3 regions of the Nocardia sp. NPDC058705 genome follow, and region 1 is predicted to be linked to each of the others. Evidence: riboswitches for the same ligand, from Rfam matches in the RefSeq annotation. Region 1 holds a riboswitch; each other region holds the start of a gene.
The links. A riboswitch is a leader RNA that binds a small molecule or an ion and turns the genes downstream of it on or off. The one in region 1 is predicted to bind S-adenosylmethionine.
Positions count from the first base shown of each region.

Region 1 (9,714 bases):
CTGGACCGGCAAAGCAGCAGCGTGCGCCCGCCTCGCCGCCCGCACCGACGCGGCAGCCCTGGTCTTCGTCGACGCCGATGTGCGCCTCGCACCCCACGCCGTCGCAGCGGCGGTCACCGAATTACGCAGGCGCGGAGCAGGTTTGGTCTCGGCCTGGCCGATCCAGGAAGCCGGTTCGCCCACCGAACGCCTGGTCCAGCCCCTGCTCGCCTGGTCATGGGCATCAACCCTGCCCGTAGGCCCCTCCAACCACAGCCTGCGCCCCTCCACCGCCGTAGCCTGCGGCCAGTTCCTCGCCGTCGACGCCGAGGCCTACCGCGCCGCAGGCGGCCACGCAGCCGTAGCCGCCAGCGCCACCGAAGACCTCGACCTGGCCCGCTCGATCCGCCGAGTAGGCCACCGCACCGCTCTGGTCACCGCAGGCCCCGCAGCGAGCACCCGAATGTACACCGGCACAACCGAACTCACCGACGGCTACACCCGCTGGCTCTGGTCCGCCTACGGCGGCCGCCGCGACACCGGCGCAGCCATAGGGATCCTCGCCACCCTCGCCTACTGGATCCCCCCACTGGCCGCCCTACTCGGCCGCGGCCGAACCCGCCGCGCGGGAATCCTCGGCTACCTGGCCGCAGTCACCAGCCGCCTCACCGCCCGCACCATCGAAACCCGCCGCCCCCCGACACCTTCCGACCTAGCCTCAGCCCTGGCCCACCCGGTAGCAGTAGCCCACTACCTATCCCTGTGGACCCGCTCCCACCACCGCCACCAAACCGGCCGCCTCCGCTGGAAGCAGCGCCCCCTGGTCGCTCCCGACGAGGCCATCGCCCGCCGCGCCTGACCGAGTACCAGCTTGTCGACACAATTGGCGGCCGTCGACTTCTGTAGCACCGTAGCACCGTGCTACACTGTGGCATGACCGCGATGAACATCCGTGCACGCATCCGAGGCAGTCGCCATCAAGTGACTCTGCCTCAGGAAATCCGTGCCGTGCTGCATGTTCGCGAGGATGACGAACTGGAATTCACGGTCAACGAGGCTGGTGATGTCACGGTGCGCGGCTATCGGTCGATCCCGGTCGATCAGGCATGGTTCTTTACCCCGGAATGGCAGCGCAAAGAGCAAGAAGCTGACCAGGAACTGGCCGCGGGCGTCCCGCACGAGGTCTTCGAAGATGGTGACTCGTTCTTGCGAGGACTGGCTGCCTCCGCAGGCATCGACCTGGCCGAGATCCAGCCCGAGCGGCACTGATGCCCACCTATGCCTGGTTGACGCTCTTCACCCGAGATTGGCAAAAGTTGACTCGCGATCAGCAAGTAGCCTTCCTACGATCGGTGTCGATCCTGGTCGAAGATCTGCGCGCCGGAGCCGGGTTCCGCCCTGGACTGCGCGTCAAGAAGATGAAGGGCTACGACAACATCTGGGAGATGACGTGGGCGCCTGACGGGCGCGCGACGTTCAGTTACGGCGACTCGGTGACGACGGGTGAGGCCCATGTGATCTGGCGGCGAATAGGCACCCACGACATCTTCACCGCTCCATAAGCGAACGACTGTTGCCACGGCGGGTACCTCAACCGAGCGGACGGCGCCCGGCAGGTTTCAAGGAACCTCAGTGATGCCGACGGTCGGAAAGAAGAAGCACGACCGCCCCGCGTTGTCAGTGGTTCCGAAGACGGCAGCCAGCACAGTGCCACGCCCAGTGTCCACAGGCACCGCACGCACACCACCGACGGGAACAGCGGCGAAGAGAAAGTCGCGAATCGCGTTTTCAGCCAGCGGCCGCAGTTCTACAGGAACCTCGGGCGGAACCATCGCCCGAACGAGGTCGGCAATGGGCCCCATCGAAGCCATCCCACCCCGTCCGGTGCTGATATTGAGCCACGCCACCTGCATCCCGGAGGTCTTCGTAGCAGCAGTGTCGGGAGCGAGTCCATAGGGCAGGAACGTGAACAACGTCTGCCCGGACTTCACCGCGGACAGGTCGAGTCCCGGAGTGGGCAGCGTGTTCGTCGGCCACGGACCCGGCACCGCACCCGCGACCGCCGGGACGAGCCCCGCGCCGTCACCGGTGCAGTTCGCCGCAACCGTCGGATAGAGGAACGGCTGAATACCCATGGCTTTCAGCGTCTCGACGACGGTCCGGTAGGCGCCGAGCAGGTCGCCCGGGCCCGCGGCTGGAGTGGCGTTCGGCGCGTCCCTGGTGACGGCGGGCGTCACCGGCGCGGCCGGTTCAGCGGTGGCCGACGGCGCGGTCAGCAGCAACGCGGCGGCGCAGGCCGTCAGCGCGGTCAGTGTGGTGGAACGACGCCCCATGTTCACGACGTACTCCTCATCGACGCAGAGAAGGCCGACGCTACCGCGTGCGATGGGTGAATCGGGCAAGGTGAAGTAACCGGGGGTTCGGCGCGTCGCAATCTCCCAGCGAACCGAACCGGGGCAATTGTGGCTGCCCCGGCGGCCGGTTCCAACCCCTGCGCTCACGCTGATTTCTACCGTTGCGACCACGACACCTGTGTCACATGCTGATTCAGCTCGGGCCGCGAGGCAGGCGAGCACAACCATCCAGAGCGACCGAGAGACCCGGCTCTACGACGTCGCAGCAACCCGCCCTTCGAGGGTGCGGGTGCTTCTGCCGGGATCGATGGAGGAGTTTTTCGTGCTGACCGCGTCCACTGTCTCCGGCGTCGAGACCGCCCCGCTGGGCGATGCTCCGCCCGCTGGTGCCGCCGACGACCTCCCCCGGATCGCCGGTTCCTGGCACCCTCCAAGCGCCTCGACGGCTACCTCGGGCCGAACCCGTCCGGTGTCTATCACTCGACGACCACAGGCGAAACCAAGCTCATCGCCACCTTTTCCGGTGCCGGTGACGCCCTGCAAGGCGAGATCGCGGTGCTCACCAAGAAGAACAGCGGCCTCAACACCGCCGTCCACAAGGCCCTCGTCGATGCCATCGCCGACGGCAGCTATCAGAAGGTCCCCGATCGCTGGGGGCTGGATTCGGAGAAGGTCACCGAGTCGCGCATCAACCCGCCCGGTCTGCCGAAGAAGCCCGCCGCATGAGTTCGTTCGAGAGATCAGGAGCACGGGCATGAAATTCCTGCTGATGACACTGATCACCCGGGTGCCCGACCCGGTCACCGGTGTGGTCCCGACAACGCGTGACGGCCTGCACGAAGTGATCGAACAGGCAAGGCGCGCCGAAGAATTCGGTTACGACGGATTCGCGGTCGGTGAGCGGCACGAGGACCCGTTCCTGTCCGGCGCTCCCCCGGTGGTACTGAGCCATATCGCCGCGGTCACCACGCGGATCAGCCTGTTCACCGCGGTCACCACCTTGAGCCTGCTCGATCCGGTGCGCGCGTTCGAGGACTACTCCACGCTCGACAACCTGTCCGAGGGCAGGCTCGAGCTGATCATCGGCAAGGGCAACGGGGCGGCGCAAGCGCAGCTCTATCACGTCACCACCGAGGACCAGTGGGAGCGCAATCGTGAAGGGTACGAACTCTTTCGGGCGCTGTGGGACAGCGAGGAGGTGACGTGGTCGGGCCAATTTCGGCCGTCACTCACCGCGGCCAAGGCGCTCCCGCGACCGTTGCAGCCGCGCGTGCGGATCTGGCACGGCAGTGCGACGAGCCGGGAGTCGGTGGAACTGGCCGCGCGCCACGGTGATCCGGTGTTCTCGGCGAATGTCACCCATCCGATCGAGCCGTATGCCGAGCTGATCCGCCACTATCGCGAACAGTGGGCGCACTACGGTCACAACCCGGCTGACGCCTTGGTCGGGGCGGGCACGGCGGGTTTCCATGTCGCGCGGACCTCGCAGGAGGCCGTCGAGGTGTTCCGGCCGCTCTACGAGGCACGGACCGCCTTGCAGCGCAAGGTCGGCAATCCGGTCGTGTTCGAGACCGTCGAAGATTTCATCGCCCGATCGTCGGCGCTGGTCGGTAGTGCGGAGCAGGTGATCGACAAGGTCGGCCGTTATCACGAGCAGTTCGGGCACGAGGTGATCCACCTGTCCGCCGAACGCGACGGCCGCACCGAAGCCGACTACCTGGGCAGTCTCGAGCTGTTCCAGGCCGAGGTGGCGCCCGAGCTGCGCCGCCGCATTCCGAGCCGTCCGCTGGCCGCAGGTCGCCAATTGTCTGGAGTTACCTCGTGATTCGACATCGTCTCTCCGCGTTCGCCGGTGTGTTCGCCGCCGCGACCACTGTGGTGGCGTGCGGGAGCGGCACCGGCGATCAGGGCGGCCAGGCCGGTCCGCCGCAGCCCGGCGGCACTCTGCGCTACGGGCTCTCGCAGGCGCCCACCTGCTCGGATCCGGCGCAGGCCGGCTCGAACCAGACCATCTATGTGACCCGCCAGATCGTCGATTCGCTGACCGACCAGGATCCGAAGACCGGGGCCATCACGCCGTGGCTGGCCGAAAGCTGGGAGGTCAGCCCGGACTCGAAGGTCTTCACGTTCAAGCTGGCCGACGGGGTGAGCTTCAGCGACGGAACCCCGCTGACCGCCGACTCGGTGCGCGACACCTTCGACGCGGTGATCGAACTCGGCGGGGCGAAGGCTCCGCTCGGTGCGAGCTATCTCACCAACTATGTCGGCACCACGGCCGTCGACAAGCTCACCGCCCGAGTCGAATTCAGTCAGCCCAACGCGCAGTTCCTCCAGGCCTCCTCGACATCGCAGCTCGGCATCCTGAGCCAGTCGACCAATGCCAGACCATCGGAGGCTCGCTGCGCTGGTGACACCATCGGCAGCGGACCGTTCACCTACGCCGAGTGGAAGCAGGACACCTCCGCCACACTGGCCAAGCGTGCCGGATACCACTGGGGTTCAGCCGTTTTCGCACACAAGGGTGAGGCCTACCTGGATCGGATCGAGTTCACCGTCGTTCCGGAATCCGGGGTGCGCACCGGCAGCCTGGCATCGGGCCAGCTCGACGCGATCAGCGACGCACTGCCACAGGACGCACCGCAGATCGAAGCGACCGGCGGCCGGGTGCTGTCCACCTCCAACCCGGGCACTCCGTTCGGCTTCTCCCTCAATGTGACTCGTGGCCCGCTGCGAGATCCAGCGGTGCGCCAAGCGCTACTCCCCGCACTGGATCGCCAGCAGCTCGTCGACACCGTCCTCGGCCCACAGTTCAGAACCGCCACCTCGAGCTTGGCCGCGACGACCCCCGGCTACACGGATCTGTCGGCCGAACTGGCCTACGACCCGGCCAAGGCGAAGTCGATCCTCGAGCAGGCCGGCTGGGTACCCGGCCCCGACGGCATCAGGACAAAAGCCGGTGAGCGGCTGAGCTTTTCGGTGACCTTCAGCCAGGTTTTCGCGGGCAATCAGGCGATCCTGGAATTGGTGCAGCAGCAGTTGCGACAGGTGGGCGTCGAACTGAAGCTCGACCTGGTGTCGACGCCGGAGTGGACGGCGCGGCAGAACGCCAAGGACTTCGATTCGAATTACGGCAACAACACCCGCGCCGACGGCGACATCTTGCGCACGTCGTTTTCCCTGACCGGACGCAATCTCAATGCGCGGGGCCCGATTCCGGAGCTCGATGAGGCTCTCGACAAGCAGCTGGCCACCAGCGATCCCGCAGCACGAGCGGAACTGATCAAAACCGCGCAGCGGTTGATCCTCGCCAACGGGCTCTCCATCCCCACGATCGAGCTGTCCCAGGCGATCGGCGCAGCCTCGCATACGCAGGATCTGAAGTTCGAGGCCTCGGCTCGACTGCAGTTCTTCGACACCTGGTTGAGCGGGCACTGATGAGCGCCTCGGACGGGGATTCACGGGACGGGCGCGCGGCGAGTGGAGGTGTTCGCGGCGGTCTCCAGGGTCGGCGCGTCGTTCCACGCCTCAGTCCGGGCCGCACGAACTCGGCAGGCAGTGGCACTGCTCGATACCTGGGTTCGCGTGTATTGCAGGCGATCTGGGTGTTGTGGGCGGCATTCACGATCTCGTTCGTGGTGCTGTACCTGCTCCCCGCGGATCCGGTGTCGATGGCGGCCGACAGCGCTGGCACCGGCACGCCGGTCGACCAGGCGGCGGTCGCCGAGATGCAAGCTCGCTACGGGTTGGACAAGCCGCTGTGGGAGCAATACGTGACCGCGCTGGGCAATGCCGTCACCGGCGATCTCGGCCGTTCCATCAACACCGGTCAGCCGGTGACCGAAGCTCTCGCTGACGCGCTGCCGTCAACGCTCGGACTAACCGCTCTCGCACTGCTTTTCGCGATCATCGGCGGGACAGTACTGGCCTTCGCCGCCACCTACACACGGCGACCGTGGTTGCGCAACACACTGAGCGCGCTTCCCCCACTGGGCGTTTCGGTACCGACGTTCTGGACCGGCCTGCTCCTGCTGCAACTGTTCTCGTTCCGCCTGCACTGGTTCCCAGCCTTCGGCGGCACCGGACTACGCGGCACCCTGCTGCCCGCGCTGACGCTGGCGCTGCCGATCGGTGCGGTGCTGGCCCAGGTGCTGGCCGCCGGGCTGGAACAGACCTGGCGGCAGCCGTTCACGGAGGTGGCGCTGGCCAAGGGGGCATCGCGGTGGTGGGTGCAGCGCCGCCATATCGCCCGGCTGGCGAGCGTGCCCGCGTTCACCATCGCCGGGGTGCTGGTGGGCACCATGCTGGCCGGGTCGGTGGTGGTGGAGTCGGTGTTCGCCCGGGCGGGCGTCGGCAGGCTCACCCAGACTTCGGTGCTCAATCAGGACATCCCCGTCGTCCAAGGGGTGGTGCTGCTCTCGGCGCTGATCTTCGTGGCGGTGAATCTGGCGGTCGATCTGCTCTACCCGCTGCTCGATCCGCGCATCACCGGAACGCGCCAACCTACTCGGACTCGCACCACCGATACCGAAGGGAGCGACCATGGTTGACGTTCTTGTTCGACGTGAGGCAGTCGCTGATCGACCCGCCTCGACATCCGGCTCCGCGCGCGGGTTTCGCGGTGCCCAACTTCTCCGCTGGACGCGCGGACATCTCGGACTCGTGCTCGCCGGTGTAGTGCTCGTGCTCGCCGTCGGGTGGGCGGTGACGCCGTCGGTGTTCGCCTCCGGTGATCCGCTGACCGGGGTGCCCGCGGAGAAATTCCAGGCGCCCAGCGCGGCGCACTGGTTCGGCACCGACAATCTCGGGCGCGACCTGTACACGCGCATGGTCCACGGTGCGGGGCTCTCGCTCACCGCCACGCTCACCGCGGTCGGGATCGCCCTGGTCGTCGGATCGGCGCTCGGGCTGCTGTCCGGCGCGGCGGGCGGCATCGTCGACACCGCGATCATGCGGGTTGTCGATGTGCTGCTGTCGATTCCGTCGCTGTTGCTCGCGCTGGCACTGGTCACCGCGCTCGGCTTCGGCACCCGCAATGTGGCTGTCGCCGTGGGTGTGTCGTTGATCGCGAACTTCGCGCGGGTGATGCGTTCGGAGGTGTTGCGGGTGCGGCACGCGCCCTATGTCGAGGCCGCGCACGCATCTGGGGTGCGCTGGTACGCGGTGCTCGTCCGGCACATCATGCCCAATTCGTTCCAGCCCGTACTCGCCTTGGCCGCAGTCGAATTCGGCATAGCGGTGCTGGCGGTGTCCTCACTCAGTTTCCTCGGTTACGGCACCAAACCGCCTACCCCCGAATGGGGTTCGCTGATTTCGGAGGGCCGCAATTTCCTCGCCTCCGCCTGGTGGCTGACCACCTTGCCCGGTCTGGTCATCGTCGCCGTGGTGCTGTCGGCCCAGCGTCTCGGCCGCTTCGCAGGAAGGACCACGTCACGATGAGCGTTCCTCTGCTTCGAGTCGACGACTTGCACATCGACTACCGGGTCGGCGCGGGCGCTGTCACCGCACTCGATGGTGTGTCGGTCACGGTGGCCCGCGGGGAGGTCGTCGCCCTCGTCGGGGAGTCCGGCTCGGGGAAGTCCACGTTGGCGCACGCGGTGATCGGGCTCCTCGGTGCGTCGGCGCACATCACCTCGGGCCGGATCGAATTCGGCGGCGAGCAGGTCGATCCCGACGACGAGAAGACGTTGCGGCGACTGCGGGGCGCACGGGTGGGGTTCGTCCCGCAGGATCCTGGCCTTTCGCTGAATCCGGTACTGCGGGTGGGCGATCAGGTGGCGGAGGCCCTGCTCGTACATCGGCTGGCCGACCGGCGCGGGGCCGCGCTGCAGGCTCTGGATCTGCTCGAGGAAGTCGGGCTGGACCGCCCGGAGGTTCGGGCCAGGCAGTACCCGCACGAGTTGTCCGGTGGGCAGCGACAGCGAGTGCTGATCGCCATCGCACTGGCCTGCGGGCCAGAGCTGATCATCGCCGACGAACCCACCAGCGCGCTCGACGCGACAGTTGCGCGGCAGGTCCTGGACCGGCTGGCCGAACGCACCGCCGCGCGGGGGACTGCGGTCCTGCTGATCACCCACGACCTGGCCGTCGCCGCCGAGCGGGCCGACCGGCTGGTGGTGCTCGAACACGGCCGGGTCGTCGAATCCGGTGCCACCGCACAGGTTCTGCACCACCCGGCACAGCCCTACACCCAGCGACTGTTGGCAGCCTCGCCCGCCCTGTCCCCTACCGAGTTCCGGCCCCTGCGATCCAGAGCGGAAGCACCTTTGCTGTCAGTTCGCGCCTTGCACAAACGATTCCATGCGGGATCGGGCACCATCACCGCCGTCGACGACGTCGAGTTCAGTCTCGACCGTGGCGAAACCCTTGCGCTGGTAGGCGAATCCGGCTCAGGCAAGTCCACGACGGCACGGATCGCGGTGCGACTCACCGAAGCCGACAGCGGGACCGTCACCTTCGACGGTCACAACCTCACCAGCGTCCGCCGCAAGCAGTTGCGCGCCCTGCGCCAACGATTCCAGGTGGTGTATCAGAACCCGTACTCCTCCCTCGATCCGCGCTGGGATGTCGCCGACATCATCGCCGAACCACTGCGCGCCTACGGCGTCGGCGACCGTGCGAGACGGGTCACCGAACTACTCGAACAAGTTGCGCTCCCAGCGGCTTTCACCACCCGAAAGCCCGCGGAACTGTCCGGCGGACAACGACAACGGGTGGCGATCGCCCGCGCACTGGCCCTGCGTCCCGACCTACTGGTACTCGACGAGCCGGTGTCCGCGCTCGACGCCTCCGTGCAGGCGCAGATCCTCGACCTGCTCGACGACCTGCAAACCGGACTCGCCCTCGGCTACCTGTTCATCTCCCACGACCTGGCCGTTGTGCGCCGGATCAGTGACCGGGTCGCGGTGATGCGCCACGGTCGCATCGTCGAAACCGGCCCCACCGCAACCTTGTTCACCGATCCACAGCACCCCTACACCAGGGAGCTGCTCGCGGCGATCCCCACGCCCGGTACCCGGATCGACCCCCTCGACGGAAAGGACCTCACCCGATGAGCGAGCCAAGCCTGTTCCTCGGCCTCGAAACAGCAGGCACCGGAATACATCCCGCGTCCTGGCGGCGGGCCGACTCCGGCGCCGAAGACCTGTTCACGGCCGATTACTGGACCCACGTGGTCACCGAGGCCGAGCAGCTCGGGTTCGACGCCGTCTTCCTGCCCGACTCGTTCGGCATCCAATCCGGTGGCGCGGCCGTGACCCGGGGAAGGCTCGACGCCGTCGCCATCGCGGCCCGCACCGCCCCACTGACCAGCCACATCGGCCTGATCCCGCAGGTGCCGGTGACCCACACCGAACCGTTCCACGTGTCCAAGGCGGTGACCGCG
Region 1 covers NZ_JBHYRN010000019.1:29,465-39,178, reverse strand. The annotation lists gene ACFW6D_RS21230 (glycosyltransferase family 2 protein) at 1-838, shown strand, start outside; gene ACFW6D_RS21225 (AbrB/MazE/SpoVT family DNA-binding domain-containing protein) at 913-1,248, shown strand; gene ACFW6D_RS21220 (hypothetical protein) at 1,332-1,541, shown strand; gene ACFW6D_RS21215 (hypothetical protein) at 1,599-2,312, opposite strand; SAM riboswitch class I at 2,555-2,647, shown strand; partial or broken gene ACFW6D_RS21210 (ABC transporter substrate-binding protein) at 2,763-3,059, shown strand; gene ACFW6D_RS21205 (LLM class flavin-dependent oxidoreductase) at 3,088-4,158, shown strand; gene ACFW6D_RS21200 (ABC transporter substrate-binding protein) at 4,155-5,768, shown strand; gene ACFW6D_RS21195 (ABC transporter permease) at 5,906-6,880, shown strand; gene ACFW6D_RS21190 (ABC transporter permease) at 6,873-7,769, shown strand; gene ACFW6D_RS21185 (dipeptide ABC transporter ATP-binding protein) at 7,766-9,385, shown strand; gene ACFW6D_RS21180 (LLM class flavin-dependent oxidoreductase) at 9,382-9,714, shown strand, end outside.

Region 2 (9,714 bases), on a different contig from region 1:
AAACGATCAGCAACTTCTTGCGCGCAACCCGCGCGCACAACGCGGCGATCAGCGGCGCACCGACAACGACCCCTAGCGCGTACGCCGACACCGCGTGCCCGGCCGAGGGCTCGGAGATGTCGAAGGCCCGCGCGATATCGGGCAGCAACCCCATGGTCACGAACTCGGTGGTCCCGATCCCGAACCCACCCAGCGCCAACGCGAGCATCGCCGGGACGTGCCAGCTGGTGCGTGGCTCGTCGAGGCGATCAGGGGCGGCGATGGAAGTAAGCACGCACTAATCCGCCTCTCCGCGAATTCAGGCCAGATTCAGGCCGTGGGAATGTGATGTCGGCGGCCACCGGCAACGCCGAGACCAGTCAGCCGGTACCCGGTGAGTTACCCATGTCCTTACGTATCGACTGGGAACAAAGCAAAGGGCGCTAGCACCGGATTGGTGCTAGCGCCCCTTCCCCTACAAGGGTATGCCGCCGCGGATCATCGCGGGGCGTGAGCTTTATCGCAGAGCACGAGCCAGGTTCACATCGAGCGCACCCAGGAATTCCTCGGTGCTCAGGTAACCCTGGTCCCCGCCGACGAGCGCAGCGAGGTCCTTCGTCATCTGACCACCCTCGACGGTCTTGATGACCACATCCTCGAGCGCCTGCGCGAAGCCGATCACCTCGGGGGTGTTGTCCAGCTTGCCGCGGTGCTCGAGCCCACGCGTCCACGCGAAGATCGACGCGATCGGGTTGGTCGAGGTCGGCTTGCCCTGCTGGTGCTGACGGTAGTGCCGGGTGACCGTGCCGTGTGCGGCCTCGGCCTCGCAGGTCTTGCCGTCCGGGGTGAGCAGCACCGAGGTCATCAGGCCGAGCGAGCCGAAGCCCTGGGCCACGGTGTCGGACTGCACGTCGCCGTCGTAGTTCTTGCAGGCCCAGACGTAGCCGCCCTCCCATTTCATGGAGGAGGCGACCATGTCGTCGATGAGGCGGTGCTCGTAGGTGAGGCCCGCCGCGTCGAACTCGGCCTTGAACTCGGCCTCGAAGACTTCCTCGAAGGTGTCTTTGAACATGCCGTCGTAGGCCTTGAGGATGGTGTTCTTCGTGGAGAGGTACACCGGGTAGTTCTGCTGCAGGCCGTAGTTGAACGAGGCCCGCGCGAAGTCTTCGATCGACTTCTTGAAGTTGTACATACCCATGACGACACCGCCGTCTTCGGGCATCTTCACGACCTCGTGCACGATCGGCTCGCTGCCGTCTTCGGGCGTGAAGGTGAGCGTGACGGTGCCCGCTTCGTAGACCTTGAAGTCGGTGGCGCGGTACTGGTCGCCGAAGGCGTGACGGCCGATGATGATCGGCTTGGTCCAGCCGGGCACCAGGCGTGGCACGTTGGAGATGATGATCGGCGCACGGAAGATGGTGCCACCCAGGATGTTTCGGATGGTGCCGTTGGGCGAGCGCCACATCTTCTTGAGGCCGAACTCTGTCACCCGCGCTTCGTCGGGGGTGATGGTGGCGCACTTGACGCCGACGCCGTACTTCTTGATGGCGTTGGCCGCGTCGACCGTGACCTGGTCGTCTGTCTTGTCGCGGTACTCGATACCGAGGTCGTAGTACTCGAGGTTCACGTCGAGATAGGGATGGATCAGCTTGTCCTTGATGAACTGCCAGATGATCCGGGTCATCTCGTCGCCGTCGAGTTCTACAACGGTGCCTTCAACCTTGATCTTGGACATGGATCTTCGTGTCCTCCTCGGTGGGTGCCCTTATTGCACGGCCAGGCGAACACGCTTGTGAGCGGACCCCAGCTATTCCAACAAACCGTATATGCCCCGCGGTGGTTGCGGGACGTTGTGGTGCAAACATGACGAGCGTACTGCTAGGTGTCACCTCACCGCGAGGGGAGGGCGAACTGTGCGATACGCGCGCGAGGAGCCTTCACTTTACCCATCACGCGCGAACGGTCCCGCGCGGCCGAGTTGGCTGCGCGGGACCGGTTGATCGAACTCAGACGGCGACCGGAATCGCGTGCGCGTGTTCGTCGCCTTCGATCAGGTTCTCAGGCTTGTCGCGGATCATCGCGGCGATCACCACCGCCGCGACAAGGAAGAAGCCGGCGCCGATATAGAAGGCCACGTCATAGCTGTAGATGGAGGCGCGTTCGACGAGGTGGTCGACGGTCGGGTTGTCGGTCGCGTAGCTCTTGGCCGCCTGCACCGACAACGTGGTGAGCAGGGCGGTGCCGACCGCGCCGCCGATCTGCTGGGCGGCATTGAGCAGCGCGCTGGCCACCCCGGAGTCCTCGTCGGCTACCTGGTGCAGCGCGACGGCCTGCATTCCCACGAACAGCGGCCCCATGCCGAGCGCCATCAGCAATTGCGGTCCGAGCACGCTCGCCGCGTATCCGTCGCCGTAGCTCAGCTGCGCCAGCCACACCAGCCCGGCGACGCCGAGCAGCGCGCCGACCACCATCAGCGGACGCGGCCCGAACTTGGGCATCAACGAACTGGTGATGCCCGCCGCGATGCCGATACCCACCGGGAACGGCAGGAACGCGATGCCGGCTTTCAGCGGCGAATAGCCGAGAGTGTTCTGGTAGTAGAAGCTCAGGAACAAGAACATGGCGAACATCGCGATGGGGATGAGCAGCGCCGCGATCAAGGCCCCGCCGCGGTTGATCTCACCCGGAATACGCAGCGGCAGTAGCGGATTCGCCGAGCGCGCCTCGATGACGACGAAGGCGATCAACAGCGCGAAGCCGACGCCGAGCAGTCCGAGGGTGCTGCCGGTCAGCCAGCCGTCCTCGGCCGCGCGACTGAATCCGTAGACGATCGAAATCAAACCGAAGGTCACCGTGACGGCGCCGGGCAGGTCGTAGCCGCCGGTCCGCGGCACCGGGACATCGCGCACGATCACCGCCAGCGCACCGGCCACCGCGATGAGCGCGATCGGGGTGTTCATCAGCAGCGTCCACCGCCACGAGGCGAACTCGGTGAGCGCGCCGCCGACGATCAGACCGAACGCGATACCGCCCGCGGTGATCCCGGCGAACACCGCGAACGCGCGGGCCCGCTCCTGCACGTCGGTGAAGATCACCGACAGCAGCGACAGTGCCGCGGGCGCGAGCAGGGCGGCGAACGCACCTTGCAGACCGCGACCGACGAACAGTTGCGCGCCGGTCTGCGCGAGTCCGGCCAGTGCCGACGCGGCGGCGAAGCCGACCAGCCCGATCAGGAAGATCCGGCGCCGCCCCAGATAGTCGGCCATCCGTCCGCCGAGCAGCAGCAGGCCGCCGAAGATCAGGGTGTAGGCGGTGATCGCCCACTGCTTGTCACCCTCGCTGATGCCGAGGTCACGCTGGGCATACGGCAGGGCGATCGTGATCACGGTGGCATCGAGCACCACCATCAACTGGGCGGCGGAGAGCACGATCAGCGCCCACCACCGCATCGAATTCTGTTGATTATCAACATGTTTCGCTTGTATTTCGGTGCCGGTCACCAGGACTCCTCGTCGCTCGATCAGTTCGCTCAATACTGGCACCATGCGACAATTGGCGTCAAGAGAAAAATGTCTGACTGCGCCAATTGGCAGGTCTCGACAGATGGAACCGGCAGCGGGGTAGACTGGCGACATGCTGGATTCGACCCCTCCGATCAGCGTTGACCGGACCGCCGAACCGGCTGGCGAGGCGCCGCTGGGCCTGCGCGAACGCAAGAAGCTGCAGACCAAAGCGGCGATCGTCGCGATCGGGCTCGACCTGTGCGAAACGCAGGGCTTCGACGCGACGACGGTCGAGCAGATCGCCGCGGGCGCCGACGTGTCGCCGCGCACCGTCAACCGGTACTTCCCGCTCAAGGAAGACATCGTGCTCGCCCCGATCGACGACTTCGGGGTCACCGTCGCGGCCGCGCTGCGCGCCCAGCCCCCCGGCAACGAACTACAGGCGCTGTGCGGGGCCTACCTGCAGGTGATCCACGCCGAAGTGGGCGCCGACGGCGTTCGTTTCCTGCGCCAGTTCCTGCAGATGCAGCGGATCATGCGCGCCAGCCAGGCGGTGAACGCGCGAGCGCTGGAATACGCGGAAAAGAAGAATGTGGCGGTGTGCGCGCAGCTCGCGGATCGCATGGGCACGACACCGGACGACTTCATGGTCCGGCTGGTGGCGGGGACCTGGCAGATGCTGTGTCACATCTCGATGGCCGATGTGGAGGAAGCGCTGCTGCATTCGACGCCCCAGGCGGCCGTGCGGGTGACCCGTGACGCGATCCTGCGCGCCTATCACGGCCTGCGCTACGTCTGCGGCGCACCGGCCGACGACACGCCCGGCCTCGGCACACCGCTCACCGAGTGATCTTCGGCGGGAAATGCGGGGGAAGTTTCCGCGTGTGGGAGATGTCCGGTTAACATGACGCCCAAGGTCATGAGTACCAGCGCCAAGCCCCGGCTCGCTGGTCGGCAACCCTCCAGCTGCGGTGGGGTGCTCCGGGTGATGACCGGGCTCTCGAAAGTCGAGAGCAAGCGCGCATTTCAGGAGGCACCCATGTGTTGTTACCCGTCGATCCGACCCAACTGACGAGATCCCCGGCGAACACCCACTGGAGCACGACATGACTGATTCTTTCCTGCCCGAGAACTGGTCCTTCGAGACCAAGCAGATCCACTCGGGCCAGGCACCCGACGCCGCCACCGGCGCGCGGGCCCTGCCGATCTACCAGACCACCTCGTACGCCTTCCGCGACACCGATCACGCCGCCGCGCTGTTCGGTCTCGCCGAGCCGGGCAACATCTACACCCGGATCATGAACCCCACCCAGGACGCGGTGGAGCAGCGCGTGGCCGCCCTCGAAGGTGGCGTCGCGGCGCTGCTGCTGGCCTCGGGCCAGGCCGCGGAGACCTACGCGATCCTGAACCTGGCGAGCGCGGGCGACCACATCGTGTCCAGCCCGCACCTCTACGGCGGCACCTACAACCTCTTCCACTATTCGCTGCCCAAGCTGGGGATCACGGTCTCGTTCGTCGAGGACCCCGATGATCTCGCGCAGTGGGAAGCCGCGATCCAGCCGAACACCAAGGCGTTCTACGGCGAGACCATCGCCAACCCGAGCAGCGCGGTGTTCGACATTCCCGGCATCGCCGGTGTGGCGCACGCGAACGGCCTGCCGCTGATCGTCGACAACACCGTCGCGACCCCGTACCTGATCCAGCCGCTGGCCCACGGCGCCGACATCGTCGTGCATTCGGCGACGAAGTACCTGGGTGGGCACGGCGCGGCCGTTGCGGGCGTGATCGTCGACGGCGGCACGTTCGACTGGACCGTGCGCGACGCCGACGGCAACTCGCGCTACCCCGGTTTCACCGAGCCCGATCCGAGCTATCACGGTGCGGTGTTCGCCGATCTGGGCGCGCCCGCGTTCGCGTTGAAGGCGCGCGTGCAGCTGCTGCGCGACCTGGGCGCCGCAGTCTCACCGTTCAACGCGTTCCTCATCGCCCAGGGCATCGAGACGCTGAGTTTGCGGGTGGAACGGCATGTCAGCAATGCCGAGACGGTCGCGAAGTTCGTCGCCGAGCAGCCGGGCGTCGACGCGGTGTTCTACGCGGGCCTCGAGTCCTCGCCCTGGTACGCGCGGGCCAAGGAGCTGGCGCCGAAGGGCGCGGGCGCGATCGTGGCGTTCGAGCTGGCGGGCGGTGTCGATGCGGGCAAGAAGTTCGTGGACGCGCTCAGCCTGCACAGCCATGTAGCTAACATCGGTGATGTGCGTTCCCTCGTGATTCATCCGGCGTCGACCACGCACTCGCAGTTGACGCCCGACGAGCAGCTGGCGGCCGGTGTGACTCCCGGCCTGGTCAGGCTCGCGGTGGGCATCGAGGGAATCGACGACATTCTGGCCGATCTGCGGGCCGGGTTCGCGGCGGCGACGACGTGACCGTGAGCACCGAATCGCCGATCGCCCGACCCGGAACCGGGGTGGACCTGTTGCCACCGCCGGACGGGCGAGTCGGCGTGGTCGCCATCGGGGAGGTGGCGCTGGAGAACGGCGCCGTTGTTCCCGATGTGCGGCTGGCGGTGCAACGCTGGGGTGAGCTCTCCCCCGCACTGGACAATGTGGTGCTCGTCGAACACGCGCTCACCGGCGACTCCCATGTCGTCGGTGGGCCCGACGGGGCACCCGGTTGGTGGGAGGGCATGGTCGGGCCCGGTGCGCCGATCGACACCGACGAGTGGTGTGTGATCGCCACCAACGTGCTGGGCGGCTGCAAGGGCAGCACCGGTCCGTCCTCGCTCGCGGCCGACGGAAAGCCTTGGGGTGCACGCTTTCCCGCGCTGACCATCCGTGATCAGGTGCAGGCCGAGGCGCAGTTGTTCGAGGTGCTCGGGATCGAGCGGCTCGGCGCGGTGGTCGGTGGTTCGATGGGCGGTATGCGGGTGCTCGAGTGGATCATCGGTCTGCCCGAGCGGGTCTCGGCGGCGCTGATCCTCGCCGTCGGCGCTCGTGCCACGGCCGATCAGATCGGCACCCAGACCACCCAGATGGCTGTGATCACGGCCGATCCGGACTGGCAGGGCGGCGACTATCACGGCACCGGCCGCGCGCCGATGACCGGCATGGGCCTGGCCCGGCGCATCGCGCACCTGACCTACCGCACCGAAGGCGAGCTGGACCACCGCTTCACCAATCGTCCTCAGGGCGAGGAGGATCCGTGGACCGGCGGGCGTTACGCGGTGCAGAGCTACCTCGAGCACCAGGCCGAAAAGCTGTGTCAGCGGTTCGATCCGGCCACCTATGTGCTGCTCAGCGAGGCCATGAATCGTCACGATGTGGGTCGCGGGCGCGGTGGTGTCACTGCCGCGCTGGCGTCGACGTCGGTGCCGTGTGTGGTGGGCGGCGTGGACTCGGATCGCCTGTACCCCTTGAACACTCAGGCCGAGTTGGCCGAAGGCCTGCCCGGCTGTGCGGGTTTGGAGATCGTGCATTCGCGCGACGGGCACGATGGGTTCCTCACCGAAGCCGCAGCGGTGTCGAAGCTGCTCACCGAGACCATGCGCTTGGCGCGGGAGAACCGCTGAGGTTCACGGTCCCGTCAGCAGGGTGACGATCGAGCGGACGTAGGCCTGAAGTCGTTCGCGCGGATACTTTTCCGGGTCGCTGACGGCCATCCGACCGAGCATTTCGGCGACGGTGAGCACCGAGTTCGCCAGTAGCTCGGCGTCCATGTCCGACCAGCGTGGCGACAGTGAAACACCCATGCTGACAAGTGATTCCGCGCGCTCCACGATGTCTTTGCGCGAAGCGCGAAGGGCCGCACGGTATTCGTCGGGCGCGCTCGCGGGTGTGGCGAGGATCAGCCGCCAGCGGGTCGGATTCTGCAGTGCCACACCGACGAATGCCTCCACCGTCGACGAGGCGGCAGTCACCGGGTCGGCGCCGAGCAGATCCGCAGGCAACGTGTCGGCGATCTGGTCCAGGCCGCGTTCGCGTTCGCGTTCCAGCAGTGCTTCGACCAGTTCGGCACGGGTCTTGAACACCGTGTACAGCACCGGTTTTCCGACACCGGCCTCCTGCGCGACAGCCTCCATGCTCAGCTCGTGCAGTTCCATCCGCCCCAGCACGGTGAACGCGGCGTCGAGCAGTTGCGCGCGACGTTCCTGCGGCGGCAGTCGCGGGGCATAGCGGCGTCGCGGTCGTTGATCCTGCGTCGCGGTCACGCGCTCACCTGCCTTTCTCTCCGCCGACGATACTCCGGGGCCGACCTGCTGACGCAAATCCTACGCAACCGTTGTATTCACTTCGAGCAATTGCTACGGTGGTGTTGTATTCATTTGCGAGGTCTGACCTCGGCACTGCAAAGGAGCATGTGCAATGGCTTTCGATGCGTCCACCCTGCGCCGCGACGACTACGGGTTCTTCGGGCCCGACTCCCCCAGCTGGAAGGTGTGGGGCTCGCCGACCGCGCTGATCGGCTTCCAGCGCGCAGTCACCCTCGAACACTTCGATCCGTTCCTGACCGCCGCGGTCGCCGATTCGCAGGGCATCTACGACAATCCCGCGACCCGGCTCGACCACACGCTGTCCTATTTCGTACTGGTCGCGCTCGGCGACGGCCGCACCGCCATCCAGGCCGCCGAGCACCTGATGAAGGTGCACGCGCCGATGACGGGCATCGAACCGATCAGCGGCAAGCGCTACAGCGCCAACAGCCCCGAAACCCAGCTGTGGATTCACCTCACCGGCTGGCATTCGGTACTCAAGGCCTACGAGATGTACGGGCCGGGTCCACTGAGCCCCGCCGAGGAGGACCGGTACTGGGCCGAGTGCGCGATCGCCGCCGAACTGCAGACCTGCAAGCCGTCGGAGGTGCCGCGTGACCGCGAGGGTGTGCGGGCCTACTTCGAGCGGGTCCGGCCGCAACTGTGCGTCACCGAGCGGGCGGTGCAGGCCATGCACTACCTGCTGTGGACGCCGCCGAGCAAGGGGTGGTTGTTCGCGATCGGCGGTCGGCTGCTGTCACTGGCGACGATTCCCACCCTGCCGATGTGGATGCGCAAGCTCGGGCGGTTCAACCTGCCGCGCATTGTCGATGTGGCAGTGCGCATTCCGGCGAAGGTGATCGCCTGGACCGCCGCTCGCCGGGACAACTGGGTGCTGATCCACGCGGCACCGTACATCGCGCCGATGACCGGGCAGATCTTCGCCGCCCATGCGTATTCGGCTCCGCCACAGCAGCTTTCGACCATCACCCCGCGCGAGGCCCGCGAGCTCTACGGCAGCCAGGGCACTCGCAGTCTCTGGGCATCCGAAACCGCCTGAATGACACCGTGATCGAGGGTGTGGGACCGGTCGCGTCAACGGCGCCGCGGCCGGTCTTCCTCAGTTGACGCCGAGCGTGTTGATGGTGGCCGCCAGGTAGACGATGGCGCTACCGAGGGCGGTCAGCGCCGCCACGTCGAACGGGCGGCTGCGCACCGCGAGCAACCCCACCTGCACGGTCGGCAGGCACAGCCGGAACGCGGCGGCCACCAGCGCGGCGCTGCCGAAGATCAGTGCGCCGCGCCGCCACCGATCCCACGCGACGAACCCGACCGCGATCACGATCAGCGCGGTCACCACGGTCATCGGCAGGTGACTGCGCAGGTACTGCTCCCCCGCGCTCAACCGCGCGACCCGGTGCTTGCCGGTCGTCTCCGCCTCGTTCACGCCCCCGATTGTTCCAGACACCACCTGCGCGCGGGCAGGGCGGCGCATGACAGAGTGGTCCGCTGTGCTGCACCTGATCTTTCACGAGCAGAGTATCAGTGTTTGCACAACACCTTGGGAGCGTTGTGGAGCGAAGCTAGGGCAGGGCGTTCCCCGTTCGCTTGAGACGTACGGGGACACAACGCTGTACCTCGGTCGGCCGCTACGCTCCGCGTCGGTTGGTGTGAACGCCTCACCGGGTATTACTCGGCTGGAGGCTGGGACTGGGTTACTGGGCAGAGCCCGGACCGGGACGCAGAGCACAGGAAACCTGGTTGCCGTCCAACGATCCGTCCGCCAACCACAGCGGGACGCCCCGAGTCCACCTTTACGCGTGGCTCTGCCTCATCGGAATAGATGCAGTGGCCCATCTGACGGGCGACGTAACCGCGAGTGAGGCGGCACACCCGTGGGTCACTACGGGCGCAGAGCGGCAAGCGGGGGAAGGTGGCTGAATAGCCGAATACGGAACGGGTAGAGTGCCCGTTCACGGTGTCGGT
Region 2 covers NZ_JBHYRN010000027.1:33,842-43,555, forward strand. The annotation lists gene ACFW6D_RS25585 (MFS transporter) at 1-208, opposite strand, end outside; gene ACFW6D_RS25590 (NADP-dependent isocitrate dehydrogenase) at 497-1,714, opposite strand; gene ACFW6D_RS25595 (MFS transporter) at 1,986-3,512, opposite strand; gene ACFW6D_RS25600 (TetR family transcriptional regulator) at 3,613-4,332, shown strand; SAM riboswitch class IV at 4,398-4,508, shown strand; gene ACFW6D_RS25605 (bifunctional o-acetylhomoserine/o-acetylserine sulfhydrylase) at 4,589-5,905, shown strand; gene ACFW6D_RS25610 (homoserine O-acetyltransferase) at 5,902-7,047, shown strand; gene ACFW6D_RS25615 (TetR/AcrR family transcriptional regulator) at 7,051-7,686, opposite strand; gene ACFW6D_RS25620 (oxygenase MpaB family protein) at 7,841-8,788, shown strand; gene ACFW6D_RS25625 (DUF3017 domain-containing protein) at 8,849-9,175, opposite strand.
Region 2: it holds a riboswitch for S-adenosylmethionine, as region 1 does, so the genes downstream of both, ACFW6D_RS25605 (bifunctional o-acetylhomoserine/o-acetylserine sulfhydrylase) here and ACFW6D_RS21210 (ABC transporter substrate-binding protein) in region 1, are expected to answer to the same signal.

Region 3 (9,714 bases), on a different contig from region 1:
GGATCTCGACGATCTCGACCCGCGCCATCAAGCCCCTACCGCACCGAGGATTACCCGGGTGAGCACCTTGATCACCTCGTCCAGCGGCGGGCGCGGATCGCTGCCACTCCAGCCGTCGACGACATAGTTCACCGCGCCGATGATCGCCAGTACGCGCAATTCGTAGTCGCCGGTGGGGATCTCACCGTGCATGGCGGCGTCCTCGGCGGCGCTGGCCAGCAGCGAACCCCACACCCGACGCAGCTCGAGCCGGAATTTCTCCACCTTCGGCCCGGCCCCGACCACCTCGACCAGCGCGACGCGCGCCTTGCGTGGATCGGTGCCGATCGACTCGACGTAAGCCCGCACAGCCGCGTCGATCTGCTCGGGCACCGTCGCCTCGGACTTGTCCTCGAGCGCGGTGGCCACCGCCTCGCGCGAATGTCGGTCGATCTGCTCGTACAGCTCGAGCAACAGAGATTCGCGGCCGGTGAACTCCTCGTAGAACTGCCGAGACGATAGTCCCGCGTCCTTACAGATGGCACCGACCGAACTGTTGGCGTACCCGTCGCGCGCGAAGACCGTCAGGCCTGACTCCAGAAAACGCGCACGCCGCTGGCGTTGCCGGTCCTCTACGGGTTGCCCGGCATACATTCGTCCCGTATTCGCATCCTGTGACATTGTCGCTGACAATACCGAAGGGCCTGATCCCCTCGTCATGGATCAGGCCCTTCGGCTGCCCATTCGGCCAACCGCGCGTTAGCCGAAAGATGGCTATAGACGGCTCAGTTGCCCGAGCCCTGCACCGAACCGGTGCTCAGCGAGCTGGTGAGCAGCCCGAGGAGCAGGGTCAAGATGTTGCCGTCGCTGCTGTCGTCAGTGATGTTGTAAAGCATGTGTCACTCCAAGTTGATGCTTTGTGACTTCGTTGTCACTGGCCATTTGCCATCTCGGACGATACCGAGGAACAATGTGAACTGAGGCCATTTCAAAGGAATTTTCTAGAATTTTTTGTCACTGAGCACAAGACCTAGGAACTCGGGGCTCCCCCAGGCTGAGCATCAGCCGATTCGCCCACGAGAACGAGGCAGTCGACAGCACCAGATCGTGAATATCGGCATCGTCGAAACCGAGTGCGCGCAATCGATCCAGTTCCGCGTGCGCGGGCCGTGGCGGTTGCGCGGCCAGCGCGGCGGTGAAATCGATGATGGCGTCCCAGCGTTCGTCGATCCGTACCGTCGTGCCCTCGTCCAGCAACCGCTGCACGTCGTCGACGCGCTGGGACAACTGCGAGGTGAAACGTGAGTGTACCGATGCGCAGTACTCGCATCCGTTGAATCGGGAAGTGACCGTCGCGGCGAGTTCACGTTCGGCTCTGGTCAGCCCTTCCCGGCTGTAGAAGATGTCCTTGTCGTTGGCGCTGCGCTGGGCGAGGACCTCGGCATTGCGGGCGAGCAGCCGGAAGTAGGGGCTCTCGCCACGCTGGCCCGCCAGCAGCGGGCGCTGGTGCTCGTCGGCGTCGGCCAGCACGATGGGCTCGACCCAGGGCACCCAGTCGAGCTGGTCCTGGGTGAAACCCGTCGGCCTGGCGCCGGCTTCGACGTCACGAACTTCGGTCATCGCTGCGCTCCGATCAGGGTGAGGCCGGCCAGCAGACGGACCTGGTAGTTCACGAAGCCGACCAGCTGGGAGACGGTGACGATGTCGGTCTCCGACAATCCCGCCGCGAGCAGGGCGTCGATGTGGGCGCGGGTGCTCGTCGCCGGTGCGTTGGTGAGCCGGACGGCATGACGCAGGGCGGCTGCAAGCTTCGCATCACCGGACGAATCAGGTTCTTTCCCAGCATCTTCCGACAGTCCTGTGTAATAGGCCGCGAGGTCGGTCGCGTTGCCGAGTGCGGCGATGTGGGCGGCGATGGCAGCCAGCCGTGCCCGGCCGAAAGCCCGTCCGGCGACTCCGTCGAACAGGGCGTCGTGCACGCCCTGGGTGTGCTCGACCACGGTGGGCCTGCTCCGCCGCACGGTGGCGACCCTGGCCGCCGCCTCGGCGCCGAGCACCGCGTCGATGACATCGGTTCCGGCAGTCATGCCGAACCCCTTTCGTTGAGAAGCCGATCCAGTTGTGGCACAACCTTGTTGGCGAGCAGTTCGATCGAGCGCAGTGCCGTCGGCTGGTCGGGATCGATCGGATGGATCTGGACGATGAGGTCGGTAGCGGCGGTGACCGCGCTGTCGGCGGCCAGCTGCGCGGCGACTTCGTCGGGAGTGCCGATGTAGGAGTCGCGCAGGACTTCGTCGACGGTGGCGGCCAGGTCCGGAATGCCCTCGGTGCGTAGGTGTTCCAGAAATCGCAGTGCCCCGCGGTGGGCCCATCGCTGGGCTTCGTCGTGATCGTCGGCGACGAAAACACTGCGGGAGGCGCCTATTCGGGGTGTCGAGCCTGCGGGCAGTGCTTCGAGGTAGGCGCTGATCAGGTCAGCTTGGACCTGGTCGAGGGGCACGTGCGGATCACGCGGTTGGGTGCGTGACAACAGCAGACCCACGCCCGCCGCACCGGCACGCGCGGCACCCGATACCGAGAAGCTGGCCTGCCAGGTGCGTTCGCGCAGGGTCGGCACCGGCGGATGCAGTGGTCTGCCGCGGATGAGTTCAGCGCCGTCCAGTGCAGCCGTGATCGCGGCCAGCTTCGCCGCGTAGACGCGCTGTTTGTCCTCGGGTGCGATGCCGAACAGTTCGAACGAACTCTTGGAACCACCACTGCCGAAACCCAATTCGAGCCGTCCGCCGGACAGGGTGTCCAGCACTGCGGCATCCTCGGCGACCCGGATCGGATCCTCCAGCCCGAGCGTGACGATCGCGGTGCCGAGCCTGATGCGGTCGAAACGCGCCGCGGCGTGCGCGAGGAACACCAGCGGCGAGGGCAGTCCGCCTTCGGCCGGGTCCAGATGATGCTGGGCAACCCACGCGGTAGCGAAACCCAGCCGTTCGGCGAGCCCGATCTGTTCGAGCGCGTCGGCGTAAACCTGGCCCGCGCTCTGGTCGTCGTCGTACCGGACAAGCCGGGTGAACAGCCCGAGCCGCTTCCGGTGCGCTCTTTCGTGGCTCATGCGGGCACTCTTCCCAGGTAGGCATCGCGGATCGCCGGATTGTCGAGCAGCTCGGTAGCGGTGCCGCGCAAGACGATTCGCCCGCCCTGCAAGACATTTCCGCTGTGCGCGATCGACAGCGCCAGCTCGGCTTGCTGCTCGACGATGAGGATCGCCAGCCCCAACTCCGTGTTGAGCCGCGCGATTTCGTCGAGAACGCGGTCGACGAACAAGGGCGACAAGCCCATGGTCGGTTCATCCATGCAGATCAGTCGCGGTTTGCTCATCAGCGCCCGAGCGAAGGCGAGCATCTGTTGTTCGCCGCCGGACAGGGTGCCCGCCTGCTGGGAGCGGCGCTCGCGCAGGCGCGGAAAGTGCTCGTACAGTTCGTTCGCGCGGGCGACGAGGACCGAGCGGCGCTCCTTGCGGATGTAGCCGCCGACGTAGAGGTTCTCCTCCACCGTCATCGCCGGAAAGACCCGTCGCGCTTCGGGAACCGAGGCCAGGCCCGCTTCGATCCGTTTCGCGGGCGAGCTGGTGCTGACGTCGACGCCATCGATGCGCACCGCCCCCGAGGTGGGGCGCAGCAGGCCGAGTGCGGTCTTCATCGTCGTCGATTTTCCGGAGGCGTTACCGCCGAGCAGTGAGACGATTTCGCCCGGGCGGACCGTCAACGACACCTTGTCGAGCGCTGTCGACGGGCCGTAGTGCACGGTGACCTCGTCGAATTCCAGGATGGGCGTCGACTTTTCGCTATTCGACACCGGCGGTCACCTTCTCACTTGTCGGTGGGCGCAGTCGGCGGCGTCCGAGATAGGCCTCGATGACGCGCTCGTCGCGCTGGATCTGTTCGGGTGTTCCCTCGGCGATGATGCGGCCCTCGTCGAGCACGATCACCCGGTCCGAGAGCGAATTCACCAGTTCCAGTTTGTGTTCCACGAGCACGATGGTCTGGCCCGCGGCTTTCAGGTCGGCCAGTTGCTGTCCGACTTCGGCGGTCTCGGTCTGGTTCATGCCCGCGGCGGGTTCGTCGAGCAGCAGCACCGTGGGTTGCAGTGCCAGCGCCCTGGCGATCTCGGTGCGGCGGCGGTTGGCGTAGGACAGGGTGTAGGCGTTGTTGTCCGCGCGCGGGACGAGGCGTTCGGAGAAGCGGGCCAGCTGAGTGTCGACGAGGGCGTCGACGCGGTGGCGTTCCGCCGGTGCCGGCACCAGCGCCAGCACCGTTTCCGCCAGCAGAGGTAGCCAGCGCAACAACGGAATTCGTGCGAGCGACTGCCATGGTCGACCGGCGGTGATGGTGGTGTGCAGGCCGATCTCGACGTTCTCGCGCACCGTGAGATTGCCGAAGACGCGCCCGTTCTGGAACGTGCGCGCGATGCCCGCACGTGCGGCCGCCTCCTGCGAACCGGGTCGCAGCCGCTTGCCCGCGACCTCCACCCGGCCCGCATCGGGACGCAGCACGCCCGAGATGAGATTCACAGTGGTCGTCTTCCCGGAACCGTTCGGCCCGATGATGGAGACGAATTCACCTGGAGCAACTGCCAATTCGAGATTCTCTACCGCCTGCACGCCGCCAAAAGACTTGCGCAGTCCATGCACCGCCAGCACCGGCTCGACCTCATCGAAGGACGGGGACACGTTCACTCCTCACCAGCACACCCTGCGGACGGAAACGGATGATCAGCAGCAACACCACGCCGTAGAGCAGGATGCGCGCCTCCGGCGCCAGCCGCAGCGCCTCGGGAACGCCGATCAGCACCGCCGCGCCGAGCACCGCGCCATAGGGCGAACCGGTGCCGCCGAGCACGAGAACGGTGACGATCAGCAGGGACATGGACAGGTTGAACACGGTCGGGTCGATGTAGCTGTACTGGTGCGCCAGCAGGGCGCCCGCGATCCCGGAGAACAGGGCGCTGATCGCGAAGGCCAGTGCCTTGTAGTCGCGCACCGGGATACCGGAGGACCGCGCGGCGACCTCGTCGGCACCGACCGCACGCAGCGCGGTGCCGAGCCGCGACCGTTGCACGCCGACCACCACCGCGAGGGTGATCGCCAGGAACACCAGGTCAAGCAGGAACACCTCGGTGTTCTCGGTGAACTCGTGACCGAGGATGCTGGGCACGGGGATACCGAAGATGCCGTAGCTGCCGCGCGTCACCGACTCCCAGTTGCGGATCACCGCCACGATCACGATGCCGATGCCCAGCGTGGCGATCGCGACATAGTGCCCGTTCAGATTCCACAGCGGCGCGGCAAGGACCGACGAGATCACCGCGGCCAGCACCCCACCCGCGAGGGCAGCGGCCAGGAACGGCCAGTCGTGATTCACCGTGAGGATCGCGGAGGTGTATGCGCCGATCGCGATGGGCCCGGCCTGGCCGATCACCAACTGCCCGGCCGAACCGGCGACCAGCGTCATCGAGACCGCGATGATCGCGTAGGCCAGGATCTGGGTGCCGACGACGATGGCGTAGTTGTTGGCGACCAGCGGCACGATCAGTGCCGCCACGGCGAACACCGCGACCGCGTGCCACCATCTGATCCGGAGTTGTCGCCCGGCGCCGAGGAAGGTGCCGGTGAGCGGTTCGGAACTGATCGCGGGCACCTTGGCCAGCAGGCCACCGGGCCGCAACACCAGAAACGCCACCAGCACCCCGAAGGTGATCAGGTCGCGGTAGCCGTCGCCGAAGGTGTAGATGCCGAAGGCTTCCACGATGCCGAGGGCGAACCCGCCGATCACCGCGCCCGGAATCGACCCGAGCCCACCGATGGTGGCCGCCACGAACCCGGTGAGCCCGGCGAGCGTGCCGCTGGTCGGCGAGATGTTCGAGTTGTACAGGCCGACAAAGATTCCCGCCAGACCGCCGAGCCCCGACGCGATGGCGAAGGCGAGCACCTGGATGCGGCTCACGCCGATCCCCATCTGGGCGGCGGCATCCGGATCCTGAGCGGTGGCGCGAATCGCCAGGCCGTAGCGGCTGAACCGCAGGAACCCGGCCAGGCCGAGCATCACCACCAGGGTGATCGCGAACATCACCAGATCGGAGGTGCCGAAGCGGACGCCGCCGAGCTGGAAGTTGTTGGTGGGCAATACCTGTGGGAACGGCCGCGTTTCCGGTCCGAACACGATCTGGGTCAGGTTCTCGATGATCAACCCGGCCGCCACCGTCGCCAGCAGCGCCGCGATGGCAGGCGCTTTGCGCAGCGGATGCACGGCCAGCAGGTCGATGCCGACACCGACCGCCGCGGTGATCGCAACCACCAGCACGAGGGTCAGCCACAACGGGAAACCCTGTTCGGCGATCAGCCACCAACCCAGGATCGAGCCGAGGGCGAACACCGCGCCGTGCGCGAAATTGATGACATTGGTGACGCCGAAGATGAGGGTGATGCCCACGGCGAGCAGCGCGTACGCGTTGCCGTGGACCACCCCCGCGATGAGCGTGTCGAACATCAGCGGTTGCCGGTCGGCACGAACTTGCCTTCCTTCAGCACCAGTTCACGCGGGGTGACACCCTTCGGGCGCCGCGTTTCCTGGTCGAAGGCGAAGGTGCCCAAACCGATTCCGGTGAACTGGGTTTCGGTTTTCAGGCCGTCGAGGATGCCCTCGCGGGTGGCGCCGCCCTTCTTCGCCGCCTGCACGACGACATTGAGCGCGTCGTAGGCGTAGACGTTGAAGTCGCCGGGATCGGTGTTGAACTTCGTGCGGAACTTGGTGACGAAGTCCTGGACCTTCGGGTCCGGGTCGGCCGGGCTGAAGATGCCGTTGACGATGTCGCCCTCGGCCGCCGCGCCTGCCAGCGAGATGAACTGCGGGGTGTTCTGGCCGCCGAAGAACTGCCCGGCGAAGCCCACGTCACGCAACTGCTTGATCACCAGCGCACCGTCGGGACCGTAGCCGAGGTGCACGAAGGCTTCGGGGTTCGCTTCGCGGCCCTTGATCAGGATCGGCTTCACATCGGTGGAGTCGGGCAGGATCGGCGAGGAGTAGACGATCTCGACTCCCTTCTCCTCGGCGAACTTCTCGAAGAACTGGAAAGCCTGTTTGCCCCAGTCGGTTTCGAGGTAGACCACCGAGACCTTTTTGGCCTTCTTCGACACCCACTGGGCATTGCGTTCCTGGAAGACGTCGAGGGTGATCGACGGGCTCCACGAGTAGTTGCCCGCCTTGGTGAAGTCGACGGCGGAATTGGTGAAGCCGTACTGAACGAGCTTGCCGCGGTTGTAGATCGGCGATGCGGCGATCGAGGCGGGCGAGGAGAAGTCGCCGAGTTCGGCGATCACGGACTTGTCGTCGACGAATTTGGTGGCGATCGGGACGGTCTGCTTGGGATCGGATTGCGAATCCTCCCACTTCAATTCGACCTTGCGGCCGTTGATTCCGCCCGCCGCGTTGATCTCGTCCAGTGCCAGGTCGAATCCCTGCTGCCACAGACGCCCGTACTCCGCAGAAGGCCCGGTGCGCGGACCGGAGATGCCGAAATAGACCGGGCCGGAATCGGATCCGCCGCTGTCGCTGCAGCCGACCACCGTCGCGGCGATGCTCACCGCGGCAAGTGCGCCCGCCACGATTTCGACACGACGACGCGAGCCGAGAGAGAACTTGCTCATTGCTGGTATTCCTTCGTGAAGACAGCGCTTGCGATACCCGAGCGATATCGCCTGGTCGTCACCCGGGGCACCCCACCGCAAGCGAGGGTTGCCGATCAGCGAGCCGGGGCTCGAACGTGCTGATACTCGTGACCGTGGGCCGAAATCTAGCAGCGGATTCAGGCGCGCCTGTTCCGCCTTCGGGGTACTCGATGTGGTTGCGGGGCACTCGGATACGGAGCCACCTGCGGCAATTCGGCGCCTGGTGTTTTGCGATCAGCTCGAGACAAAAGACGGCGGCGCGCATGCGGTAATCCGCGCAGCATGCGACAAATCATTGTCGCCGTTCGCCGCGCTCGGTACTCCTGTTCCCATGACCACACTGCTGCACATCAATGCCTCCGCACGCGGCGAACTCAGCCAATCTCGCGCCATCGCAACAACTTTCATCGAGGCCCTCGCGGCGAAGGATTCCACCCTGCAGGTCGACACACTCGACCTGTTCGACGCCGGGCTGCCCGACTTCGGCACCGACGCGGCCGCCGCCAAACTGGCCGTGTTCACCGGATCCGAACAGACCCCCGAGCAGGTCGCCGCCTGGGAGCAGGCCCGCACCGTCTTCGACCGGTTCGCCGCCGCCCACCTCTACGTCGTCAACATCCCGATCTGGAATCACGGCGTGCCCTACATCCTCAAGCAGTACGTCGACATCATCACCCAGCCCGGCTGGGCGTTCGGCTTCGATCCCGAGGTCGGCTACAGCGGGCTCCTCGACGGCAAGCGCGCGGTCACGGTGTTCACCAGTGGCGTGCACCAGCCGGGTGTGCCGATCCAGTTCGGCAGCGACTTCGCCACCCCGTTCGTGCACGACTGGCTGCGATTCATCGGTGTGAAGGACGTCGCCGAGATCCGCTTCGCGCCGACCGTGCTCACCGAGGACCCGCAGGTCGGGTTCGCTGCCGCGCAGGAGCGGGCACGTGAGCTCGCCGGCGACTACTGAAGCGACATGGGCGCCGACGGGGCGGACAGTCGCGACGATCTGTGCCGTCGGGATTCTCGTCGTCGGGCAGCTCTACGTGGTGCTGCCGGTGCTCGGCGACCTGGCCGCGGCGTGGGACACCACCCACGCCGCGGTGACCTGGACAACCACTGCCTTCGGGCTCGCCTACGGCGCCGGCTTCCTCGTCACCGGCCCGCTGTCGGACCGTTGGGGACGCCGCCCGGTGATCGTCGGGGGTCTGGCGGCGACGGCCTTGTCCACCCTTGCGGTGATCGCGGCACCGAGTCTCGGCACCGGGATCGCCGCGCGGGTGGTGCAGGGGTTGACGGCCTCGTTCTTCGCACCGGCCGCGTTCGCCTACCTCGCCGAACGCATCGCACCGCAGCGCCGGGTCTTCGCCCTGACCTGCCTGACCAGCTCGTTCCTCGGCGCGGGCGTGCTCGCGCAGGTGTTCGCGCAACTCGTCGACGCCGCGTTCGGCTGGCGAGCGGTGTTCGTGGTCGGCGCGGCGGCCTTCGCGATCTCGGCACTGGCACTACGGGCGGTACTCGAACCAGGCCAACGCGCCGACTCGACAGCATCGGCGGCCTCGGCCTTCACCGCATTCGCCTCCTTGCTGCGCGCACCACGCCTGGCCCTGCTCTACCTCAGCTGCCTTGCCGTCCTCGGCTCCTTCGTCGGGATCTACACCGGCGTACAACTCGCGCCGCACGAAGGTGTCGGCACCAGTAGCACTGCCCTGCTCGTATTACGCGCCAGCGCCATCCCCGCGATGATCGCGATCCCGCTACTGGCGACCAGACTGGGTGCGATCAACCCCGAACGCCGCCTCATCACCTCTCTGACAACAGCCGGAACCACAGCCGCCATCGCCGCCCTACCCTTCGGCGGAATCTGGGTGGGCACTTGCCTTTTCGTCTTCGTAGCCGCAATAGCAATCGCCGCCCCCGCAGCCGTCCAAGCCATCGCCGCCCGAGCAGGCGAAGCCAGAGGCGCCGCCACCGCCCTCTACACCTTCGCCCTGTTCCTCGGCGCCAGCGCAGGCCCCCAACTGGCCAAC
Region 3 covers NZ_JBHYRN010000009.1:116,307-126,020, forward strand. The annotation lists gene ACFW6D_RS13900 (alpha/beta fold hydrolase) at 1-28, opposite strand, end outside; gene ACFW6D_RS13905 (TetR/AcrR family transcriptional regulator) at 28-660, opposite strand; gene ACFW6D_RS13910 (alkylhydroperoxidase domain protein) at 994-1,599, opposite strand; gene ACFW6D_RS13915 (hypothetical protein) at 1,596-2,066, opposite strand; gene ACFW6D_RS13920 (LLM class flavin-dependent oxidoreductase) at 2,063-3,085, opposite strand; gene ACFW6D_RS13925 (ABC transporter ATP-binding protein) at 3,082-3,828, opposite strand; gene ACFW6D_RS13930 (ABC transporter ATP-binding protein) at 3,818-4,702, opposite strand; gene ACFW6D_RS13935 (ABC transporter permease) at 4,683-6,518, opposite strand; gene ACFW6D_RS13940 (ABC transporter substrate-binding protein) at 6,518-7,675, opposite strand; SAM riboswitch class IV at 7,695-7,809, opposite strand; gene ACFW6D_RS13945 (FMN-dependent NADH-azoreductase) at 8,028-8,654, shown strand; gene ACFW6D_RS13950 (MFS transporter) at 8,632-9,714, shown strand, end outside.
Region 3: it holds a riboswitch for S-adenosylmethionine, as region 1 does, so the genes downstream of both, ACFW6D_RS13940 (ABC transporter substrate-binding protein) here and ACFW6D_RS21210 (ABC transporter substrate-binding protein) in region 1, are expected to answer to the same signal.